One region of the Leisingera sp. M658 genome, then DNA from elsewhere that is predicted to be linked to it. Evidence: riboswitches for the same ligand, from Rfam matches in the RefSeq annotation. Region 1 holds a riboswitch; each other region holds the start of a gene.
The links. Region 1 has a riboswitch for cobalamin ahead of K3724_RS02870 (hypothetical protein). Riboswitches for the same ligand answer to the same signal wherever they lie in the genome.
Positions count from the first base shown of each region.

Region 2: linked by a shared signal. The riboswitch ahead of K3724_RS14490 (DUF1636 domain-containing protein) and the one ahead of K3724_RS02870 (hypothetical protein) in region 1 are both predicted to bind cobalamin.
Region 3: linked by a shared signal. The riboswitch ahead of K3724_RS05340 (ABC transporter substrate-binding protein) and the one ahead of K3724_RS02870 (hypothetical protein) in region 1 are both predicted to bind cobalamin.
Region 4: linked by a shared signal. The riboswitch ahead of K3724_RS00525 (DUF4198 domain-containing protein) and the one ahead of K3724_RS02870 (hypothetical protein) in region 1 are both predicted to bind cobalamin.

Region 1 is NZ_CP083546.1:554,138-559,500, reverse strand. It holds gene nudC (NAD(+) diphosphatase) at 1-962, shown strand, start outside; gene K3724_RS02885 (SRPBCC family protein) at 1,020-1,487, shown strand; gene K3724_RS02880 (serine aminopeptidase domain-containing protein) at 1,513-2,391, opposite strand; gene K3724_RS02875 (TetR/AcrR family transcriptional regulator) at 2,476-3,066, shown strand; cobalamin riboswitch at 3,085-3,307, shown strand; gene K3724_RS02870 (hypothetical protein) at 3,417-3,821, shown strand; gene K3724_RS02865 (hypothetical protein) at 3,967-4,356, shown strand; gene K3724_RS02860 (protein-tyrosine phosphatase family protein) at 4,375-4,923, opposite strand; gene K3724_RS02855 (DNA polymerase III subunit gamma/tau) at 5,119-5,363, shown strand, end outside.
Region 2 is NZ_CP083546.1:2,903,585-2,908,947, reverse strand. It holds gene cobN (cobaltochelatase subunit CobN) at 1-951, opposite strand, end outside; gene cobW (cobalamin biosynthesis protein CobW) at 1,136-2,170, opposite strand; gene K3724_RS14490 (DUF1636 domain-containing protein) at 2,173-2,583, opposite strand; cobalamin riboswitch at 2,679-2,883, opposite strand; gene cobO (cob(I)yrinic acid a,c-diamide adenosyltransferase) at 2,935-3,570, shown strand; gene glpD (glycerol-3-phosphate dehydrogenase) at 3,762-5,339, opposite strand; gene K3724_RS14475 (DeoR/GlpR family DNA-binding transcription regulator) at 5,332-5,363, opposite strand, start outside.
Region 3 is NZ_CP083546.1:1,054,612-1,059,974, reverse strand. It holds gene K3724_RS05350 (ABC transporter ATP-binding protein) at 1-92, opposite strand, end outside; gene K3724_RS05345 (iron ABC transporter permease) at 89-1,138, opposite strand; gene K3724_RS05340 (ABC transporter substrate-binding protein) at 1,135-2,145, opposite strand; cobalamin riboswitch at 2,287-2,479, opposite strand; gene K3724_RS05335 (DeoR/GlpR family DNA-binding transcription regulator) at 2,589-3,368, opposite strand; partial or broken gene K3724_RS23955 (ABC transporter substrate-binding protein) at 3,554-4,524, shown strand; partial or broken gene K3724_RS05320 (glycine betaine/L-proline ABC transporter ATP-binding protein) at 4,630-5,363, shown strand, end outside.
Region 4 is NZ_CP083546.1:102,491-107,853, reverse strand. It holds gene K3724_RS00545 (energy-coupling factor ABC transporter ATP-binding protein) at 1-71, opposite strand, end outside; gene cbiQ (cobalt ECF transporter T component CbiQ) at 58-846, opposite strand; gene K3724_RS00535 (cobalt ABC transporter permease) at 843-1,436, opposite strand; gene cbiM (cobalt transporter CbiM) at 1,433-2,050, opposite strand; gene K3724_RS00525 (DUF4198 domain-containing protein) at 2,061-2,846, opposite strand; cobalamin riboswitch at 2,987-3,202, opposite strand; partial or broken gene K3724_RS00520 (IS3 family transposase) at 3,313-4,477, opposite strand; gene K3724_RS00515 (TetR/AcrR family transcriptional regulator) at 4,745-5,287, shown strand.

The DNA.
Region 1 (5,363 bases):
CATTCGGCGGCGGCGGGCTGGAGCGGGCGGCCCATCTGCGTACGGATACCGCAGCGCTGGAAGCGGCCTGGAACAGCGCGGAGGCCCAGGTGCTGCTGATGTGGCGCGGCAAGCCGCTGACCCGGCGCGAAACGGATGCGGATCTGCCTTGTGGGCTGGGCTGGACCGATCCGGCGCATCCGCTGGCCGCTGGCTGCAAGGATGCCGCATTGTTTCTTGGCCTGGCACCCGGCGGCGCGCCGTGCTTTGCCTGCGATATCAGCGGCTGGCAGCCCGAAGACCTGGATCAGGAAGCGCTCAGCAGTTTTGCCGATGCCAGCGAGCAGCAGCACCCTGATCTGCCCGCGTCCCAATTCTTTGCCGAGCTGCGCCGGGTGATGACCTGCCTCACACCACTGGAGGCGGAACTGGCCGCCACTGCCAAGGCGCTGCTGGCCTGGCACCGCAGCCACCGGTTTTGCGCAGCTTGCGGCGCGCCCAGCGATTTGGCGCAGGCAGGCTGGCAGCGGATCTGCCCCAGCTGCAAGGCACCGCATTTCCCGCGCACCGACCCGGTGGTGATCATGCTGATCACCCATGGCGATGCTGTGCTGATGGGCCGCTCGCCCGGCTGGCCGGAGGGGATGTATTCGCTGCTGGCAGGTTTTGTCGAACCGGGTGAGACGCTGGAAGCAGCCGTGCGCCGCGAAACATTTGAAGAAACCGGCGTGCAGGTCGGGCCGGTCAGCTACCTGTCGAGCCAGCCCTGGGCCTTTCCGATGTCGCTGATGTTCGGCTGCGCGGGCGAGGCGCTGAGCACGGAAATCACCATCGACCCGGCTGAGATCGAAGACGCGCTGTGGGTCAGCCGCCAGGACATGATGACGGTCTTTGCCGGCGAACACCCGGTTCTAAAGCCGTCACGTCAGGGGGCAATTGCGCATTTTCTGCTCAAGAACTGGCTTGCGGACACCCTGGACTAAATAGCATATTGCCGAAAACGGCGCGCCGGCACGGCAGCGCAACCAAAGCAGGCGCGCATGGAATTTCAAAGCAAAGAAGATATCGAAGCCCCGATTGCCGACGTCTTTGGCGCGGTCTCCGATTTCGGACTGCTGGAGCGCTCGGCCCTGCGGCGCGGCATCGACGTGCAGCGGACCGGCGACACCGCCCAACCGGAAAACGGCCTGGCCTGGAATATCGGCTTTCGGTTTCGCGGCAAGCAGCGCGATATCCGGCTGACGCTGGCGTCTTATACCCCGGTCACCGGGCTGGCGCTGACGGGCAGCGGCAGCGGCCTGGACGGCCAGCTTGAGGTTGAGCTGCTGGCGCTGTCGCCGCGGCGGACCCGGATGTCGGTGCAATTGAAACTGGCGCCGACCACCCTGACCGGCCGGCTGCTGGTGCAATCGCTGAAACTGGCCCGCAGCAACCTCACCCGCCGGTTCAAGCTGCGGCTGGCCGACTATGCCCGGATCACCGAGGAACGGCTGAACCGCACCGCCTGATCCCAAGGTTTGGCGGGGCGCCGTGCTATTGCGGCGGCAGCAGCCGCGGCCACAGGGCAGCATTGGCGCGGGCAAAGGCGCCCAGGTGGCCGATCTTCTGCACGCCCGCCTCCTGCGGCACCAGCACCGTCCGCCGCTGCGGCACATCGCCAAAGACGTCCCCCAGCCGCCAAACGGCCGCGGGCGGCACAACATCGTCATCCGCCATCGCATACAGATCCACCGGCACGCCGGTGCCTGCCCATTTGGGCCGCGGCAAGGCCAAGCCGGTTTCCGGCAAGTAGCCGCCGGGCGTGGTGCACCAGCGCCGCCACTGCCAGTAGACCCCGGCAGGCAAATCGGCCCCGAACCCCACCGCGCGCCCGGGCAGATAGCCCAAGGCACGGACCAATGGCGGCACATGGCCGAACCAGAAAGCCAGCGCCAGCGCGCGGTAGGGCCAGGGATGATCGTGGTGATGCACCAAGCCGCCCGCAACCACGATCATGCGGGCGACGTCCTTCAGGCCATCCTGCAGGGGCATCAGCATTGCCCCCAGCGAATGGCCGATCACCCACAACGGCACGCCCGCATAGTGCCGTTGCAGTTCGGCCCTGGCAGCTGGCTGATCCTCCAGCGCCCATTGAACCATTGTCACGTCGGAATGGCGCGGATGGCCCCGCGCCGAGTCTCCGAAATCCCGGTAGTCATAGGTCAGGCAGGCCATTTGCTGCTCTGCTGCCAGCCAGCGCGCGAAATGCCGGTAATAGCGCTGCGGCACCCCGGTTGCGCCATTCAGCACCACTGCTGCCCGCACCGGCCCCGCAGGGTGGTACAGCCGCCCGGCCAGCATGTGGGTGCCAGATGCAAACCGCAGGGCCTCCTCGCGGATAACCGCGGTATGTTCTGCGCTTTTGTCCAGCATGGCAGCCTCCTGAGCCGATTGATCTAGACCGATTGGTCTAATTCATCTCTGGACCAATCGGTCCAATGCTGTCAAGTTGCCGCCATGAATGACGTAACGACAGCCAAGGCAGGTGGGACCAGCCTGCCCCCAACCCGCGAGCGGCTGATCCGCGCCGCTGCCGGCCTGTTCCGCAACAAGGGCTACAGCGGCACCGGGCTGGCGGAACTGCTGGCTGAGGCGGGGGCGCCTAAGGGCTCGCTTTATCACCATTTCCCCAGTGGCAAATCCGACCTGGCCCTGGCCGCAGCGGATTGGGCGTCAGGGCAGATGCTGCTGCTGATTGACGCGTCCTTTGCCCCGGCGCCCACCTTCCGGGAGGGGGCCAAGACGGTCTGTTACAAACTGGCCAAGCTGTTTGACAAACAAGGCAAATGGAGCGGCTGCCCGGTTTCGGCTACCCTGTTCGAAGGGCCGGAGAACGAGGCGTTCCACCAGCACGCCGCGCATCTGTTCGAGGGCTGGATTACTGAAACCACCCGCCACGCCCGCCGCCTGGGCCTGCCCGAACCTGAGGCCCGCGCGGCGGCGGAGAATTTCTACATCCTGCTGCAGGGCGGCTGGCAGCTGGCCCGGGTGCGGCGCGACTCGGATGTGATCCGGGGACTGTATTTGCAGATGCAGAAAAACAATTGACGACTCGGGCACCTAACCGCTACCGCTTGTGCTGATGGTTCCCGTGCCACAGAATCTTGTGTCCGGGATGAAAAGGGAACACGGTGCGGCCTGCGCAAGCTGGCCCAGTCCGAGACTGCCCCCGCAACTGTAAGCGGCGAGCGACCCCGATAGAGCCACTGGCCCTCGAAACGAGGCCGGGAAGGATCGGGAAAGCATCGACCCGCAAGTCAGGAGACCTGCCATCAGACGTGTAACTCGAACCCGGGCGGGGTGTCCGGACAGGGTCTGATGGCTGCGGCGGCTGTGATCCGTCTTTCATCCGGTCTCTTGTCCCCATGACCCCCGTGCCACGCGCGGAGGGCGCAGATATGATGTGGACCGACCAGACGCATTTCTATGCGGCAACAGATTGCAAGTATTTGGGGCGCCCCTGCCCCGCGGCACAGCGGATGATCACCAAACTTGCCGAGGCGATGACCAAGGCAAAACCGCTGACGCAAGACGATTTCGAGATCACCGGCACCACCGCACTGGACGGCTGCCCGCGCAGCTGCCCGGCGCAGTTTGCCGCCGGCCATGACCGGATCCGGCTGTATTGCGGTGTGGGTGAAGAGGCGCCGCGCGAGGGGCTGGACCGCTTTGCCGATGCCATCCTCAGCCGCGACGGAACCGGTTTTGCCGCGTCAAAGCTGGACACCCGTCCCTGCGCGCTGATGGAGGCGCTGCCGAAAACGGTGAACGCGCGGGAAGCAGAACGGATGATGGCACTGTGATCCGCAACCCGAACGGGCTGGCGCGGTTCCCTGCGGCCCGAAACATATCCGGCTGACACAAATGTGTTCGGCATCAGACTGGCCCGTCCGCCGGATCGGCTCTAGGCAATTCCCGGTATTCAGACTTAATGCAAGGGGATTGCCAATGTTTAAGACCTTTCTGCCGGCCTGCGCTGTCATGAGTGCCTACGCAACATTTGCCGCCGCCGAACAGCCGCTGTCCACCGAGGAGATCATAGACCTGCTGACCGGGAAGACGATTGAAGGGCTGCATTTCGACAGCCATACCCGCCAGTATTTCTCGGAGTCCGGACTGACGCTCTGGATCAAGCAAGGCGACGCCGCCCCTTCGGAAGCACGTTATAAAATCGAAGACGGCCAGTACTGCTCCAGCTGGTCCGGATTATGGAACACACCGGAATGGGGCTGCTATGCCATTGTGAAAGATGCGGAGCAGGGGCTTTACTATTTTCATGGCGAAAACTTCCGGGCGCCTTTTATCATCGGTAGAGGTTTTGATCTGAGCTTCGACTAGCCCCAGTGGCGGCGCTGGTCACGGCCCGGCAGCCTGCGCACCGGCACAGGCCCAATCCAGCTGCTCCTCCGTCTCGACCGCGCAGGGCCGTACAGCGCGCAGCCGGGTCAGCGCCTGCGCCGGGGCTTCGCCGCATTCGATCATCAGCCGCAGCACCGCCATGCCGGAGCGCCCGCAGCCGCCCCTGCAATGCACCAGCACCCGGCCGCCGCCGGACAGTGCTTGCCGTGCGGACGTGCTGGCCGCCGCCCATTTTGCCGCCACAGCGGGCGGCGGCACCTGGAAATCCGGCACCGGCAGGTGCAGCCAGCGGCAGGCCATGCTTTGAATATCAATCCCTAGCCGCGGCACATCTGCGGCTGCGTGCTCGGCCTCGGTGGTCATTGAGATGACCAGCCCCGGCCTCCACTGATAGATCTGGATCAGGTCATTGCGGTAATCGCCTCCCGCCCCGGGCAGCGGGCATAGCGCCAGAATGCCGCCGCCTGCTGACAGCGCGTGGATGGTCAGGCCCGCCGGCGCCGCGCCGTCCTGCGCCGCAGGTTCCGGGATATCCTCAGATCGCATACCGCCTCCTTAGCCGCTGCGTTCCTGCATTTCCCCCGCAGTCCCCTGCCTTCGCAGCCTAAGCGTTAAGCGGGCAATCCCAAAGCTCTTTTGCGGCCCCGTGCCAGCCCCATCGGCGGTGGACGAACGGGCCGCGCTTCAATACCCTGCGCGCAACGCGAAACACCCCGCATCCCGAATCCGGCACGAGACATCATGAACGATACCCCCAGCGGCACTTCCGGCGCATCCGGCCAATCCCAATATCAGGTTCTGGCCCGCAAATACCGGCCCGAAACCTTTGCCGATCTGGTGGGGCAGGACGCCATGGTGCGGACGCTGAAAAACGCCTTTGCCGCTGACCGGATTGCCCAGGCCTTTATTATGACCGGCATCCGCGGCACCGGCAAAACCACCACCGCGCGGATTATCGCCAAGGGCATGAACTGCATTGGTGCGGA
Region 2 (5,363 bases), 2.0 Mb from region 1:
GACTTCGGGCAGCACGACATGCATGGCGAGGTCGGCAGGCGACAACCCCCGGTCGGCCTCGGCCCAGTCTTTGCGGCGGGCGGTGGAGAGGGCGACCTGGAACACCGGGCAGCCGGTGGTGCTGAGCGGCGAGGCGCTGCCGTCGGTGCCTTGGGCCGAAAACGCGGTGGCGTTGATGATGGCGGCAGGGGACAGCGCGGGGAGAGTTTCGCGCAGCCAGTCAGCGGCGGCGGGGGCCTTGAGGCTGGCGGCGAAGATGCCATAGGCGGCGTATCCGCGGGCGCGCAGCTCAGCGATCAGCGCATCGACCGGACCGGTGTCGGCAGCAGTGAGGTAGGAGCGGTAGAAGCTGACCAGCACCAGCGGTTTGTCTTGCGCGGGCAGATCCGCCAGTACGCCTTTGGCCGGGTCATAAAACCCATGCTGCGGCATGGATTTGAGGCCCAGCACCGGGCCGGCATAAAGCCCTGCCGCGAGGGACAGCTGGGCGAGGGCGGCCTGTGCGGCAACGGCGCCGCCGGCATCGCACAAGGCCTGCAGGCGGCGCAGGGTGGAGACGGGCAGGGTGGACAGCTCATCCAGCCGGGCATCCTCGCGCCCGTCAGCAGGCAGGATCGCCAGCGCAATGCCCTTGCGGCGGGCGAGGTCCTGCAGGGTGGCGAGGCCATAAGACCAGTAGCTTTCACCGCCGATCAGGCGGACCAGGATGCCTTTGGCGCCTTCAAGTGTCTGTTCCGCGTAGACGTCGACCGAGAGCGGGTGCTTGAGCGCGACCAGATTGGCGACGCGCAAGGAGGGCAGCCTGCCGTCCGCGCGATGCCATCCCGCCGCAAAAGCGCCGAGGTCGCTGTCGGAAAACGACAGCACCACAAGATCGCCGGGCGTCTGCCCGAGATCCTGCGGGGTATCGGTCTCATCAAGGCCGTGGCTTTCGCGGAAGACGACGTGCATGGATCAGGCCTTTGTTGTCTGGCAGGCGGTGGGCGCTCTGAGGGCTGCGCCCGAGCCTGGGAGGGTGCGAATGCGCCCTCCCATTTTGCCGAAGGCAAACCTCCGGTTTGACGGGAGGGTCGGGCGCAGCCCGGCCTGCGGCCGGGCGGTGTCATCTGAAATGATGTGCCAAACCCGCATAGCTTCAGGCGCCCAGTGCGGCGCGGATGGCCGGGGCGTCGATGTCGTCATGCTCGGCGATAACCACCAGGGCGGTTTTGCGCGGCTGCGCGCCCCAGGGCTGATCGTATTGGGCGCGCAGGCGCTCGCCCACGGCCTGTACCAGCATCCGCATCGGCTTTCCTTCCACCGCCACATAACCTTTGACGCGCAGGATGTTGCGCTCGCGGGCGAGTTTCACGATGGCATTTTGCAGCGCTTCCGGGTCGGATACTTCGCCCAATTCGACAACGATGCTTTCAAAATCGTCATGCTCGTGGTCGTGGTGGCCGTCGTGGTGGCTGGGGCGGGCGTCCAGATCATCCTCGGCAGCGGCGCCCAGGCCCAGGATGATGCGCGGGTCGATCACGCCTTCGCTCATCGGCAGGATCGGCAGCTTGCGGGGCGCTTCGGCCTCGATCACCGCGCGGGCTTTTTCGACGCCTGCGTCGCCGGCCAGATCGGCCTTGGACAGCAGAACGATGTCAGCGCAGGAGATCTGGTCCTCGAATACCTCGGACAGCGGGGTTTCGTGGTCGATGCTGTCGTCCGCTTCGCGCTGGGCCTGCACGGCGTCCAGATCGGGGGCGAACTGGCCCTTGGCCACGGCCTCGGCGTCCGCCAGGGCAATCACCCCGTCGACGGTGATGCGGGAGCGGATCGCGGGCCAGTCAAACGCCTTCAGCAGCGGCTTGGGCAGGGCCAGGCCGGAGGTCTCAATCACGATATGGTCCGGTTTTTCGGGCAGGGCCATCAACTGTTCGATGGTGGGGATGAAGTCATCGGCCACGGTGCAGCAGATGCAGCCGTTGGCCAGCTCCATGATGTTTTCCGCCGGGCAGTTGTCATCGGCGCAGGATTTCAGGATATCGCCGTCCACACCGGCGGTGCCGAATTCGTTCACGACCACGGCCAGACGCTTGCCCTGCGGGTTTTGCATCAGGTGGCGGATCAGGGTGGTTTTGCCTGCGCCCAGAAAGCCGGTGATGACAGTGACGGGGATCTTGTTGAGATCGCTCATGATTACTCCTCGGAGAAGAACTTGGCCGGCGGGATGCGGGCAACAGATTGCTTGCGGAAGGTTTGCGGGCGTTCACGCCACGGCACGACGCCGTCAGCGGTGCCGGCATAAGCTGCCGCGCCTTCCAGAATTTCGGGAACATGCTGGTCAGGGTCGAGGTCGCCGTAGACATAGGTCCAGCGTTCTGCGCCGCCGATCAGCGCAACAGCGCAGCCGCGCTTGCAGGACGACAGGCATTCGACGCCACGCAGACGGACGCCTTCGGGCATTCCGGCCTCTTCCAGCGCTGCGTGCAGGATGGCACCAGGGCGGGCGGCCTCGGGGTCGGCGCCCTCGCGGCGGCAGGTGAGGCATACGGTCAGCGTGACCGGTCCCGGGGTGCTGGCAGATTGGCCTGCCATGTCGTCAGCCATTGGCGCGTCTCCTGTCGCGGCAGGGCGTGCGGGATGGCCGAAAAGGGACCAGTCGTGCGAGCCCCTTACCCGGTCGCAGAACACCCCGTCTGCCCGTTGATCTCTCCTTCGCTGGCAGGTCTCCCGGCTTGCGGATGCCAAGGCGCAGGGCCTTGCCGGCTATCCTGCCTTCCCGGGGATCACCCAGTGGCATGGCGGCCTCATCCGGTCACGGTCGCGGGGGCGGCTGTGCTTCGGCCCGAAAGCCTTCACATTCCCTCTTCGCCTGTTTTCACAGGAACCAGCTGAACCCCCTTGCGCTATCGTGCCCTTCTTTGTCAAGACATGGGTCAAACAGCTGGAGAGCCCCCAATGAGCGAAAAGTCTGAAACCGGCATCTCAGAAGAAGAAGCCGCCCGTCATACGTCCAAGATGGCCAAGAAAAAGGCCGCGCGCGACCGGATGATGAAGACCAAGGAGGGCGAGAAGGGCCTGATTATCGTCCACACCGGACCGGGCAAGGGCAAATCCTCGTCGGGGTTCGGGATGATCATGCGCTGCATCGCGCATGGGATGCCGTCCGCCGTGGTGCAGTTCATCAAGGGTGCCTGGCAGACCGGCGAACGCACGCTGATCGAGGAGAACTTCAGCGATCTCTGCCAGTTCTACGCGATGGGCGAAGGCTTTACCTGGGAGACACAGGACAAGGCCCGCGACATTGCCGCCGCGCAGAAGGGCTGGGAGAAGGCCAAGGAGATGATCCTGGATGAGCGCAACACCATGGTGCTGCTGGACGAGATCAACATCGCGCTGCGCTATGACTATCTGGATCTTGAGGAGGTTTTGGAGTTCCTGGTGGAGCAGAAGCCGCCGATGACCCATGTGGTTCTGACAGGCCGCAACGCCAAGGAAGAGCTGATCGAGATTGCCGATCTGGTGACCGAGATGGGGCAGATCAAGCACCCGTTCCGCGCCGGTGTGAAAGCGCAGAAGGGGGTGGAGTTTTAATCCCTTTCAGGCTGCAGTATTGAGCGGGCTTGAGGTTTTGCGCTTTGCTTCGCAAATCGCCGGGGGGCGGGGGCGCTGCCTTCGGCAGCGCCCCCGCCCGGCCCAACGCTTTTCAGGGAACCTCTGGTTCATTGAAAAGGGGCGGGAGTGCCCCGGCCTTTGAAGTCCGGACTGTTAGCGCGCATGCGGAATTAAGCTGCCAGCCGGGCGGCTTTCTCGCTGATATAGGCATCGACCGCTGCGCGCTGTCCTTCATCCAGGCGCAAACCCAATTTAGTGCGGCGCCACAGGTAGTCGTCGCCTGAACGCACCCACTCGCGGGCAATTGACCAGTCGAGTTCCCGTGCGGTGATTGTTGCGCCGAAATCCTGGCCCAGATCAGCGGCGGATTTGGCATCGCCCAGCACCTCCCAGGACTCCAGCCCGTAGGCGCGGATCAGCCGGGCGGCCCAATAGGCGCTCAGGAACGGATAGTCCGCTGCCAGCTTGGCTTTTAGCGTCTCCACATCCGCCACCGCAAAATCACCGCCGGGCAGGGCCACGCCTGCGGTCCAGTCCGACGGCAATTGCGGGAAAACCTTGCCGATTTTCGCCAGCGCGGCCTCGGCCAGCTTGCGGTAGGTGGTGATCTTGCCGCCAAAGACATTCAGCAGCGGCGCCTGTGCTTGATCCAGCGTCAGCACATATTCGCGGGTGGCCGCAGTGGCCGAGCTGGCACCGTCGTCATAAAGCGGCCGCACGCCGGAATAGGTCCAGACAATATCCGCGCGCTTCAGTGGCTGTTCGAAGTATTGCGACGCAAAATCAATTAGATAATCCTGCTCGGCCTCCGTGCAGTGCGGTTTGGTCTCCGGATCCGGATGGTCGGCGTCGGTGGTGCCGATCAGGGTGAAATCCTGCTCGTAAGGAATGGCAAAGATGATCCGCCCGTCAGTGCCCTGAAAGAAATAGCAGCGGTCATGGTCGAACAGTTTTGGCACCACGATGTGGCTGCCGCGCACCAGGCGGACGTTTTCGCGGCTGTTCTGGCCCAGTTTTTGCTTCAGCACGTCGGCAACCCAGGGCCCGCCTGCATTGACCAGCATCTTGGCCCGGTGTTCCTTCTCCTCGCCAGTGGCGTGATCCTTCACGGTGACAACCCAGTGATCAGAGTGGCGCTGGGCTGACAGAACCTCGGTCCGGGTCAGGATTTCGGCGCCGCGCGCCTGTGCATCGCGGGCATTCAGCACCACCAGGCGGGCGTCTTCGATCCAGCAGTCGGAGTATTCGAACGCGGTCTGAAACTTGCCCTTCAGCGGCCTGCCTGCGGGATCGTGCGACAGGTCCAGTTTCGCGGTGCCAGGCAGGATGCCGCGTTTGCCCAGGCTGTCATACAGAAACAGCCCCAGCCGGATCAGCCAGGCCGGGCGGCGGCCGCGGGTCCAGGGCATGAAGGTGGTAAGCAGTTTCGACGTCGGCGTTTCGCTATCAAAGCGCATGTCCTTGTGAAACGGCAGCACAAACCGCATCGGCCAGGAGATGTGCGGCATCGCCTTCAGCAGCACTTCGCGCTCGATCAGCGCCTCACGCACCAGGCGGAATTCAAAGTATTCCAGATAGCGCAAGCCGCCGTGAAACAGTTTGGTCGAGGCCGAGGAGGTGGCGGAGGCCAGATCGTTCATCTCTGCCAGTGTCACCGACAGGCCGCGGCCCGCGGCGTCGCGGGCGATGCCGCAGCCGTTGATGCCGCCGCCGATGATGAAAAGGTCCATAACAGGCGTGTCAGTCATTTTCGCTGCTTTCGTTTTGTCCTG
Region 3 (5,363 bases), 500 kb from region 1:
AGGGTCTCACCCGGCTGCACCGTCAATGAGACATCAGACAACAGCAGCTTGCCGCGGATGGAGTAAGACAGGCTGCGGGCTTCGATCTTCATCGCGCAGCCCTTCTTCCGCGCACCAGGATCACCGCAAAGGACGGCGCGCCGATCAGGGCTGTAACAACGCCGATGGGCAGCACCTGGCCAGGGATTATGATCCGGGACACGATGTCTGCGCCAATCAGGAACACCGCCCCGGTCAGCGCCGCGGCCGGCATCAGCCTGCGATGCCCGGGACCAACCAGGAACCGCGCCGCATGCGGGATCACCAGGCCGACAAAGCCGATCGAGCCGACAATCGACACCATCACCGCTGTGGTCAGCGCGGTGGCAAAGATCAGGATAACTTGCACCCGCCGCACCGGAATGCCCAGCGAGGCTGCTGAATCGGTGCCAAAGGTAAAGGCATCCAGCGCCCGCGCATGGAACCGGCAGACGACCCAGCCCGCCAGCGCCAGCGGCACTGCCAGCCACACGTCCGGCCAGCGCACCCCGCCCATATTGCCCATCAGCCAGAACATGATGCCGCGGGCCTGATCGGCGTTGGCGGATTTGGCGATGATGAAGGCCGTCAGCGCGTTGAACAGCTGCGAGCCTGCAATACCGGCCAGCACGATTTGCGCTGCCGCAGCGCGGCTGCCGCCGGCCCCGGCGGCCCGGGCCAGAACGGCAACAAAGCCAAAGGCCAGCAGCGCGCCGTTAAAAGCCCCAAAGGACAACGACAGCGCACCGCCGCCAAGCCCTGCAATGGTCACCGCAACCGCCCCGGTCGAGGCGCCGGCGGAAATGCCCAGGATATAGGGGTCTGCCAGCGCATTGCGCAGCAGGGCCTGCAGCACCACGCCCGCCACCGCCAGCGCCGCCCCGCAGGCCCCCGCCACAAGCGCACGCGGCAGCCGGTAACTCCAGATAATGCCTTGATCTATCGGATCAACCGGCAGCCCTGCCCCGGCCAGCTTATTGGCCAGAACCGACAGCACAAGGTCAGGCGCAAGCGCGGTTTCCCCGATCATTGCGCCTGCCAGAACCGCCGCAATCAGCACCGGCAAGGCCAGGCACGCGCCCTTGACGCCCTGCCATGTGATTGCAGCGGCTGCACTCACTGGCTGGTGCCGATCACGCTGAGTTCAGCAGCCAGATCCTCCAGCGCCGGAATGGCACGGATGGTGGCATCCATCGCCTGGGCGTCCATCACAACGATACGGTTGTTCTTGACTGCATCCATCTGGCTCGCCACCGGATCATTGCGCAGGAAGTCCAGCTTCTTTTCATAGTCATCCGCGGCAAAGCGGCGGCGGTCCATGCGGGCAATCACAATCACCGTCGGATTGGCCTTGGCGATGGTCTCCCAGCCGACTGTCGGCCATTCCTCGTCGGTCTCAACGACATTACGCAGGCCCAGCTGCTGCATCATGTAGCCTGGCGCGCCCTTCTGGCCGGCCACAAACGGGTCGCTTTCCATCTCGGGCGACGAGAACCAGAACACGGCAGAGGCATCTTCCAGCGCGACCTGCTGCGCCTTGGCAACCGCCGCAGCCTCGCGCGCCTTGTAATCGGCAACCAGTTCGGCGCCCTTTTCAGCCTCGCCAAAGATCGCCGCCAGTTCTTCGATCCCCTGATACAGGCTGCCGGTGGTGAACATCTGCGTGCGGGTGCCGTCACCGCCGGTGGTGTTGTCCTTGCCGACGCAATCGGCGGGCATCACATAGGTCGGAATGCCGAGGTCATGAAACTGCTCGCGCTTGGCTACGACGCCTTCGGGGCCGACGTGCCATTCGTATTGCGCTGCCACCAGACCGGGGCGTTTTGCCACGACGCTTTCAAAGCTTGGGTCGTTGTCGGCCAGACGGTCGATCTTGGCATTCATGTCTGCGTATTCGGGCAGCACGTCGTTGAACCAGACCGAGGTGCCCAGCACCTTATCGCCCAGCCCCAGCGCATAAAGCACTTCGGTCGCCGCCTGGCCAACCGTTACCGAAGACGCTGCCGGCGCCTCGAAGGTGACCGACTGGCCGCAGTTTTCTATGGTCAGCGGAAAGGTTTCGCCGGCCGCCGCAGCCTGTGCGGCAGCGATGAAGGAAAGGCCGATCAGGCCGGAACGCAAAAACATGATATTCGATCTCCATGTGTCAATGACCGGAGAACGGGTGAAAGGGCATTGACCGGTAAGGCTGAGGGTCTGGCCCCCGCTTGCGGCACCGGAAAACGGCGGCGCATCTTACCGGCAACCTCCCCGGACAACCCCGCCCGGTGTCTTTCGGTTTTCACCGGCAGGTCTCCTGACTGGCGGGTCAATGACTGTGCCGTCTTCCCGGACCGTTTGGTCCAGTGACGTCATGGCACAGCTCTCGCCGCCTACAGTTGCGGGGGCAGTTCCGTTTGGCGCCGGCAGGCACCGCGGATTCCCTCTTAGCCCTTTCGGGACCGGTAAAGCGCGGGTAGCGCATCCCTTTCGTTGCGGCAAGAAAAAGTTTTGATGCAGAGGGAATTCTGCAAACCGGGCGCAGCCAGAGCAACTGGGCTGCGTCTTGTCCGGATGACGGCCCTGCCCGGTTATTCAACCACGATCAGATCGGTATCCATCGCCTTGAGCATGTCCTTGATGGCCTGCGGCGGCTGCGCGTCCGTATAGAAGACCTCGAATTTTGTATCCTTGCCGACCGACACCGGTGCGCGCTTGTTGAACTTGTCATGATCGGCCACAACAATCCGGACCTGCGCATTGGCCGCCGCGACACGGGCCAGGTTTGCCTCTTCGAGATCATGCAGCATAAAGCCCAGTTCGGCATTGATCGCCCCGGCCGAAAAGATGGCAAACTGCACGTTCAGCCGCCGCACCAGATCCAGCGCTTCGGCCCCGAAAGCACCGCCGTCATGCGGGCGCAGCTCGCCGCCCGCCAGAAACACCCGGTTGTTGTTGCGCGATGCCAGCGCATGTGCCACCAGCACGGAATTGGTCACCACAAAGAGGTTCGACCGCTGCCGCAGCTCCTGCGCCACATAAGCGGTGGTGGAGCCGACATCCAAAAAGACCGAATCCCCGTCGCTGATGGTCTTGGCAACCTCGATGGCCAGACGCTGCTTTTCTGAGGCGTGTGTGTCCATCCGGTTTTGCAGCGGCAGCTCGTTCACATCTTCAACCAGATGCACCCCGCCGTGCACCTTGCGGACCGCTTGGGCATCCTCCAGCGTGCGGATATTGCGCCGGATGGTTTCATTGGACACACCCAGCCTGCCGGCCAGATAGCTGACCCGGCAGGACCCGCCTGCCTGCTGCAGCGCCCGCAGGATTTCCTCTTCGCGCTGATTGGTGGTTTTGCGGCTTTTGGTCATTGGGCCTCCTGTTGTGTTGCTACGCCAGAAAGCCACAAAAAACAACACATGAGGCCTCGGATACCGCGCCTGTTCGCCTCAAAACGCACTTTCCTCGAGGTGATTGTGGCTTATTGTGGTTTTTTATTGACTGATCGGCACAATCGCCGCACCATCATAACAGCCGACGCCAAGAATCGCACAAAATGCCACATATCAGGGAATTCCTTATGCTGAGAAACTTCAACGCTTTGGGAGCCGTGGCGCTGACAGCCGCCGTTTCCGCTTCATCCGCCTGGGCCGCCGAGTCCTCCGACCCCATTAAACTGACCTTGCACGACTGGTCCGGCCAGTTGATCAACACCAAGATCATGGGCAGCATCCTGCAGGAGGCAGGGTATAACATCGAATATGTCCAGGCAGACTATATCGCGCAGTTTGCCGGGCTGAAGACCGGCGATCTGCATCTGGCGATGGAAATCTGGGAGACCACCGGGCGCGAGGCGCTGGACGACGCAACCGCTTCGGGCAAAGTTGTCAATGCCGGCGAAACCGGACTGATGGCGATCGAGGAATGGTGGTACCCCCCTATATGAAAGACCGCTGCCCCGGCCTGCCCGACTGGCAGGCGCTGAAGGACTGCGCCGAGGAATTCGCAACTGCGGAAACCTCGCCCTACGGGCGCTATGTCGGCGGCCCGGTCACCTGGGGCGGTTTTGACGAGGAACGCGTCGAGGCGCTGGAGCTGGAATTTGAAGTGGTTCACGCAGGCACCGACGCCGCACTGTTTGCCGAACTGGAATCCGCCTATCAGCGCCAGGACCCGATTGTCCTGTGGGTATATGTGCCGCACTGGGCGCCAGCCAAATACGACGGTGAATTCGTGGAGTTCCCGCCCTATTCCGCGGAATGCTACGCCGATCCTGCGGCGGGGGTGAACCCGGATCTGGCCTATGATTGCGGCAAGCCGCGCGGCCCGATCTGGAAAGCCGCTTGGGCAGGGCTGCCGGAAAAATGGCCGGGCGCCTATGAGATCGTGCAGTCCTACCAGATTACCAACGAAGAGATGAGCGCCATGGTCGGCAAGGCTGATCTGGACGGCGTTGATATCGATACAGTGGTGTCGGATTGGATGGCCGCAAACAAGGACCGCTGGTCCGGCTGGATCAGCAACTGATCTCACTCCCGGGGCTGCTGCACGCTCTCAGGCAGCCCCGGCCTTTTCCCCTGCCCCGTCAATCAACCCGGCCGCATTCCGCGGACCGGTTCAGGAACCGCATTGATGACCCCCAAGACCAAACTCTCCTGCCGCAATATCTGGAAGCTATATGGCGCCAATACCACGGCGTTTTTGAACGGCAACCCGTCCCCCAGCGGCGCGGAGATCCGCAACGCGGGTATTATCGGTGCTGTGCGCGATGCCCGTATCGACATTGCCGAAGGCGAGATTTTTATCATCATGGGGCTGTCCGGGTCCGGCAAATCGACCCTGGTGCGCTGCCTGTCGCGGCTGATCGAACCCACCGGTGGCCAGGTGCTGTTTGACGGCGTGGATCTGCTGACCGCCAGCGCGCGTGAAATGATCGAAATCCGCCGCCACAAGATGGGCATGGTGTTCCAGCACTTTGCCCTGCTGCCGCATCTGACCGTTTTGCAAAACGTGAAGTTCCCGCTGACAGTTCAGGCCGCCCCCAAAGCCGAGGCGGAGGCCAAGGCCCGCGAGGTGGTGGAACTGGTCGGCCTCAAGGGCCGCGAGGATTATTACCCGCGCGAGCTGTCCGGCGGCCAGCAGCAGCGCGTCGGCATCGCCCGCTCGCTGGTGACGGAACCGGATCTGTGGTTTCTGGACGAGCCGTTCTCGGCGCTGGACCCGCTGATCCGCCGCGAGATGCAGGACGAGTTCCTGCGCCTGCAGGCCCGCTTGCACAAAACCATCGTGTTTATCACCCACGACTTTGAGGAAGCGGTGCGCCTGGCCGACCGTATCGCCATCATGAAGGACGGCGAAATCATCCA
Region 4 (5,363 bases), 450 kb from region 1:
GAGGCGCCTTCCAGCACCGGATCAAGCCCAGGGTAGGCAAAGTGGATATTGTTCAAATCAATAAGCGGCATAGGCGGCCTCCGCCCAGATCAGGGCAGCAAGTGCGGCGGACAGCGCCGCGGCAAACAGCAGGTCGGACCGGCTGAAACGAAAATCCTCCAGCAGGATGATGCGGCCGGAGAACCCCCGGCATTTCATCGCCGCCAGAATGCGCTCCGACCGTTCGATGGAGCGCACCAGCATCATGCCAACCAGATAGCCGTAACTGCGGTAGGTGTGCCAGTTGGTGCCGGGGCGGAAGCCGCGCAGCTTCATCGAGGTGCGCAGGCGCTGGTATTCCTCGCGCAGAACGTCGATGTAACGGATGGTGAACATCATCAGATGCACCAGCCGCTCCGGGGTCTTGAGGGCAAAGAGCGCGTGGCCCATGGTTACCGGCTCCATCGAACCCACCAGTGTCATAACCGCAAGGATCACCGCATTGGCGGTAAGGGCAATCTCGGTTGCACGCCACAGGCCTTCCCAACTGGCCTCCAGCCCCCAAATGGACAGGGCCGGGGTTCCGGGCACGGTAAAGGGCAGCAGCACCAGCATGAAGATGATGAAACTGTCCATCATCGCCATCCGTTTCAGCGTTTGCCGGGGCGGCAGGCCAGAGAAGGCCAGCAGCCACATCGACAGGCCAAGAGCGGCCGCCAGAACCCAAAGATTGCTGAGCGAGACAACCACCACCGCATAGGCGGCCGTCATCATGATGCGCATCCGCGGGTCAAGTGCTGTGACCTTGGCGCGAAAGGTGCCGAACCCGCCGAGCGGTTTTTCCTCGCTCGTCAGAACATAGGTCATGCGCTGCTGCCGATCTTGCGGCGTGCAGCGATGTAAAAGCCAAGCCCGAACAGGCCGCAGATATAGCCGATACCGCCAAGCACGGACTGAAAGTCCGACTTATTCTTGAACGCTGTCAGCTCCTGGCGGAGCGGGCGCAGTTCATTACGCAACATGGTGGCAAGCTCGGAGCGGGTTTGATCGGAGAGGCCCGCGGACCCTGCCGCCGCCGGCGCTGCAGAGATGTCCATGGCAGCAGCCGCAGAATTTGCTGCAGCGCCCGGGCTTTGCCCGATGATCTGCGCGACTTCCGCACCGTCCATCATCATCTCGGCCACGTGGCCAGCCCCCAGATCGCCACGGAAGATATGTGTCACAGGCTCCGACGGGGTGAACAGGAAAAAGCCGTCACCGTCGGTTCTGGACTCTCCCAGCTTGCTGCCGGCCACGTCAAAGATCTCAATCAGCAGGTCCGCGGCCATGTCACCGTTGGAAAAGCCCACTTCGCCCTCAATGTCGGAACCGGACGGAAAAACAGCTGAGATAACATTGTGTGCCATCACCGGGAGCGGCGCCAGCAGCGCAAGGATCAGAATGCAGGAGCGGATCATGCAAGGCTTCCTTTTGTGTCGAAAAACAGCTCGGGCTTCACACGCCGCGCCAGGAAAATGGCAGCGCCGGACAAAAGCGCTTCGATGATCACCACCGGAATATGGGAAAAGAACACCAGTTTCGCGGCCAGGATGAACTCATCGCCGGACAGCATCAGCGATACCGCCACGGCCAGAGTTGTGGCAGCAATGGCCGCGCCGCCGCCGATTCCGCCCCAGATGGCACCCTGCAGAGGCGAGCCGCGGGCCACCAGCGGGCGGAATATCAGCCCGACCAGAACTGCAGGCAGGGCGATGTTCACGGCGTTCACGCCCAGCACGGTCAGCCCGCCGAAGCCAAAGAACACCGCCTGCAGCAGCAGTCCGACAAACAGGGCCGGAAAGGCCGCCCAGCCCAGGACCAGCCCCGCAAGCCCGTTCAGGATCAGGTGAACCGAACTCGGCCCGATCGGGACATGGATCAGGGAGGCCACAAAGAAACTGGCAGAAAGAACCCCCGCCGCCGGAATACGTTCCAGCGGCAGGCTCCGCAGCCCCATGGCGATACCGCCGACGGCGGCAACCGCGCCGCCGATCACAACCGGATTCGACAGTGCGCCGTCTACGATATGCATGGTGCTATTCTCACTTCAGCTCTTCAGCGTGGATCCACAACACAGCGTCCTGGCTAAGCTCCTTGCCGTCATGCTCAGTCGCCGGGCCGGAGCCGAGGGCGGCAAATCCCCAGTGGCCCGCTTTCGGAATGCCAAAGGAAAAGACGCCATTCTGGTCTGCGATCGCAACGATGGCGCCGCCGGACATCGGCTGAACCGTCGGGTTGGTTGTGGAAAAAGCCGCAAGGTCCGGCTCTGATGCCATGAACTCAACCTCGATTTCGGCGCCCGGAACCGGCTTGCCATCCGCCAGCACCTGACCCGAGAAGGTAGAGCCAACAATGACGTTATAGGGCTTGTTCAGCGGCAGGATCTCGGTTTCCAGGCCCACTGGCTGATCCCAATCGGTGGGCAGGGTGTTGCGGTTCAGCACGACTTTGGAAATCTGCTGAATATAGATGTCTTCGCTTTCCTCATAATAGGGCGCGGGCACAGTCACCACCACATAGTCGCCCGAGCGCTTGACCGGAACCGACGCCCTGTAGGCGGCGGCTTCGTTCTCCGCGCCCTTGAATGTGGCCGGTTCCAAGCGGTCCGAAAGATCAACCTTTTCGCCCTTGTGAACCATAAAAAATTCTTCAGGTTTGCCCATGTCCATCACATGGCCGTTTTCCAGCGGGTGCCAGAACACCAGCCCCATCGGCACATCGCCGGGCTTCCCGATCAGCACGTTTTCAGTGTAGTTCAGCTGGAAATGCGCCGATGCGGTGACCGGCAGGGATACGGCCAGAGCTGCGGCCAGATATTTCAGTTTCATTTCGTCCTCATTCGACGACACAGGCGCACCTGCAATCAGGAATGAACAACGGGGATAGTGGCACGGAAAAGCCTGAACGGCAGCCGCGCCAGACGCGCACCCCGGCGTCCGGTGGAAAAGGGCAGACACTCCGCTAGCGAAGTCTTTGTCCTGTGTCCGGCAGGTCTCCTGACTCGCGGGTCTTGGTTCGGCTGGCCTTCCCGGGAAAGATCCCAGTGGCATGTTCAGCGTCACTCACCGCTCACAGTTGCGGGGGCAGTCACGGATTTGGTCCCTTATGGGTACGCCGCACCGTGTTCCCTATTTCTTCCGCTGCGCATTGAAACACTCGCGGAACCGGTCACACTGGCTGAATGGCAAAACCATTTTACTGAGTCAAGCTTCCCGTCTTCTGTTCAGTTGCCGAATGAGTACTACCTTGCGGTGCTCCACTGATCAGCCCCACTTGAATGGTCCAGTTTGCTTGTTAGTGCATGACTTGCCTTGGGTCCATCTGGACGATGGTTTCCGGCGCCGGTGGGCGATAGCCCAGAGCACTATGTGGGCGTTTGGTGTTGTCGTGTTTCCTCCATTCTTCGATGAGGATTTGCGCCTCGCGCAGGCTGTAGAAGATTTCGCCGTTCAAGAACTCGTCCCTGAACCGTGCGTTGAAGCTCTCGCAATATCCGTTCTCCCATGGAGACCCTGGTTCGATGTATGCGGTCTTCGCGCCAACAGCCTTGATCCAGTTCTGGACGGCCTGAGCAACAAACTCCGGACTGTTGTCTGAACGAATGAACGACGGCACCCCGCGCAGAATGAACAGGCCGCTCAGGACATTGATGACGGTGCCTGAGTTCAGCTTGCGATCCACACGGATGGCAAGACACTCCCGACTGTACGCGTCGATGATGTTCAGTGTCCGGAAGGCTTTTCCATCGTCAGTGCGGCAATGCACGAAGTCATATGACCAGACATGGCTGCGCCGTTGTGGCCGAAGACGCGCACACGATCCATCGTTCAGCCAGAGCCGTCCCTTTTTCGGCTGTTTCATTGGTACTTTCAGCCCCTCTCGCCGCCACAGCCTTTCGACCCGCTTGTCATTCACATGCCAGCCAGCGTCCCTCAGCAAAGCCGCAATCCGACGATAGCCATATCGACCGTATTGTCCCGCCTGCTCGATCATGCCGGCAGCCAATCGTTCTTCATCAGCGCGGCCTACTGGCACTTTGCGCTGCGTGGATCGATGCTGTCTCAGAACCCGGCATGCCCGGCGCTCCGGGATGTGCAGTTCAGCACGAACGCGATCAATGCAAGCGCGGCGGCGAGCGGGGCTTAGAAGTTTCCCTTCGCAGCTTCCGCCAAAATCAACTTGTCCAGCGTCAAGTCAGACACCGCCTTTCTCAGCCGTTCATTTTCCTTCTGAAGACGCTTCAGTTCTTTCAGCTGGTCCGTGCCCATTCCACCGTACCCTCAGCATCACGCTTGAACCAATGGCGCTGCGATGCTTCGATCTTCCAGCGATAAGACGTCTGTTCAGTCACACCAATCTGACGGATCGCATCCAGACGCGGCATACCTTGCCCAGTCAGAACCTCAACTTGCCGTAACTTCGTGACAATCTCCTCGGGCTTTGGCCGTTTGTTGGCCATGGTATTCCGCCGTTTTCCTAAACATAGCGGAGGACCACTTCAGTGGGGGAAGACCAGACTTGGCGTGCTCCTTGGGATAAATATGTAGCTCTTACTTAGATCGAGTACTGCCAACATGGTGTAAGATTCTCTTACTTCACGGAGCTGATGGAGTAGAAATTGGCAGCCGTCGCAACCGCTCAAGGAAACCCGATGACTTAGCCGCAATCCAAGAAGAAATTCCATCACGGTGATCTCAAGACCGCCCTGATCGATGCAACCATTGAAATGATCAGGGAAAGGCGGGTTGAGGACGTAAGCGTTGCCGATGCCGCCCGCGCCGACCAAGTTTCAAGCGGCGCGTCCTACCGGCACTTCAAGGACCGCGATGAATTGCTGGCAAATGTCGCCGCCGAAGGCTTCCGGAGATTTTCCAAAGCCAAGATTGACGCCTTTGCCAAACATCCAAAGTATTCGGTTGAAAGCCTGATTGCTGGCGGCTGCGCCTATGCTGAGTTTGGCGCAGACAATCCCGAACTGTTTCACCTCATGTGGGCGGCGGCTCGCAACCGGGACAACATCAATGTAGCGCGCGTGGCCAGCAGCGCAACATACAACACCTTTATTGATGAGCTGACGGGCATCATGAAGGCGCAGGGCCTCGGCCATCTGGACCCGCATGAATTCGGAACGCCTTTGTGGGCAATGGTGCATGGTTTTGCCAGTTTGCTGATCGGCAAACCTGCAAATCTAGACAGCGGCCGCCAAGCGCTCAGAAGCCGCATAGCAGACGCCACCTGGGCTTACGTCCGAGGCTATCAGACCGGTTAGAACCCTGGCTGCAGCCCGCTACTGGCTTTCTGCACAGACTAGTTCTGGATTACGTAAGACCGAACCGGTTTCTCCG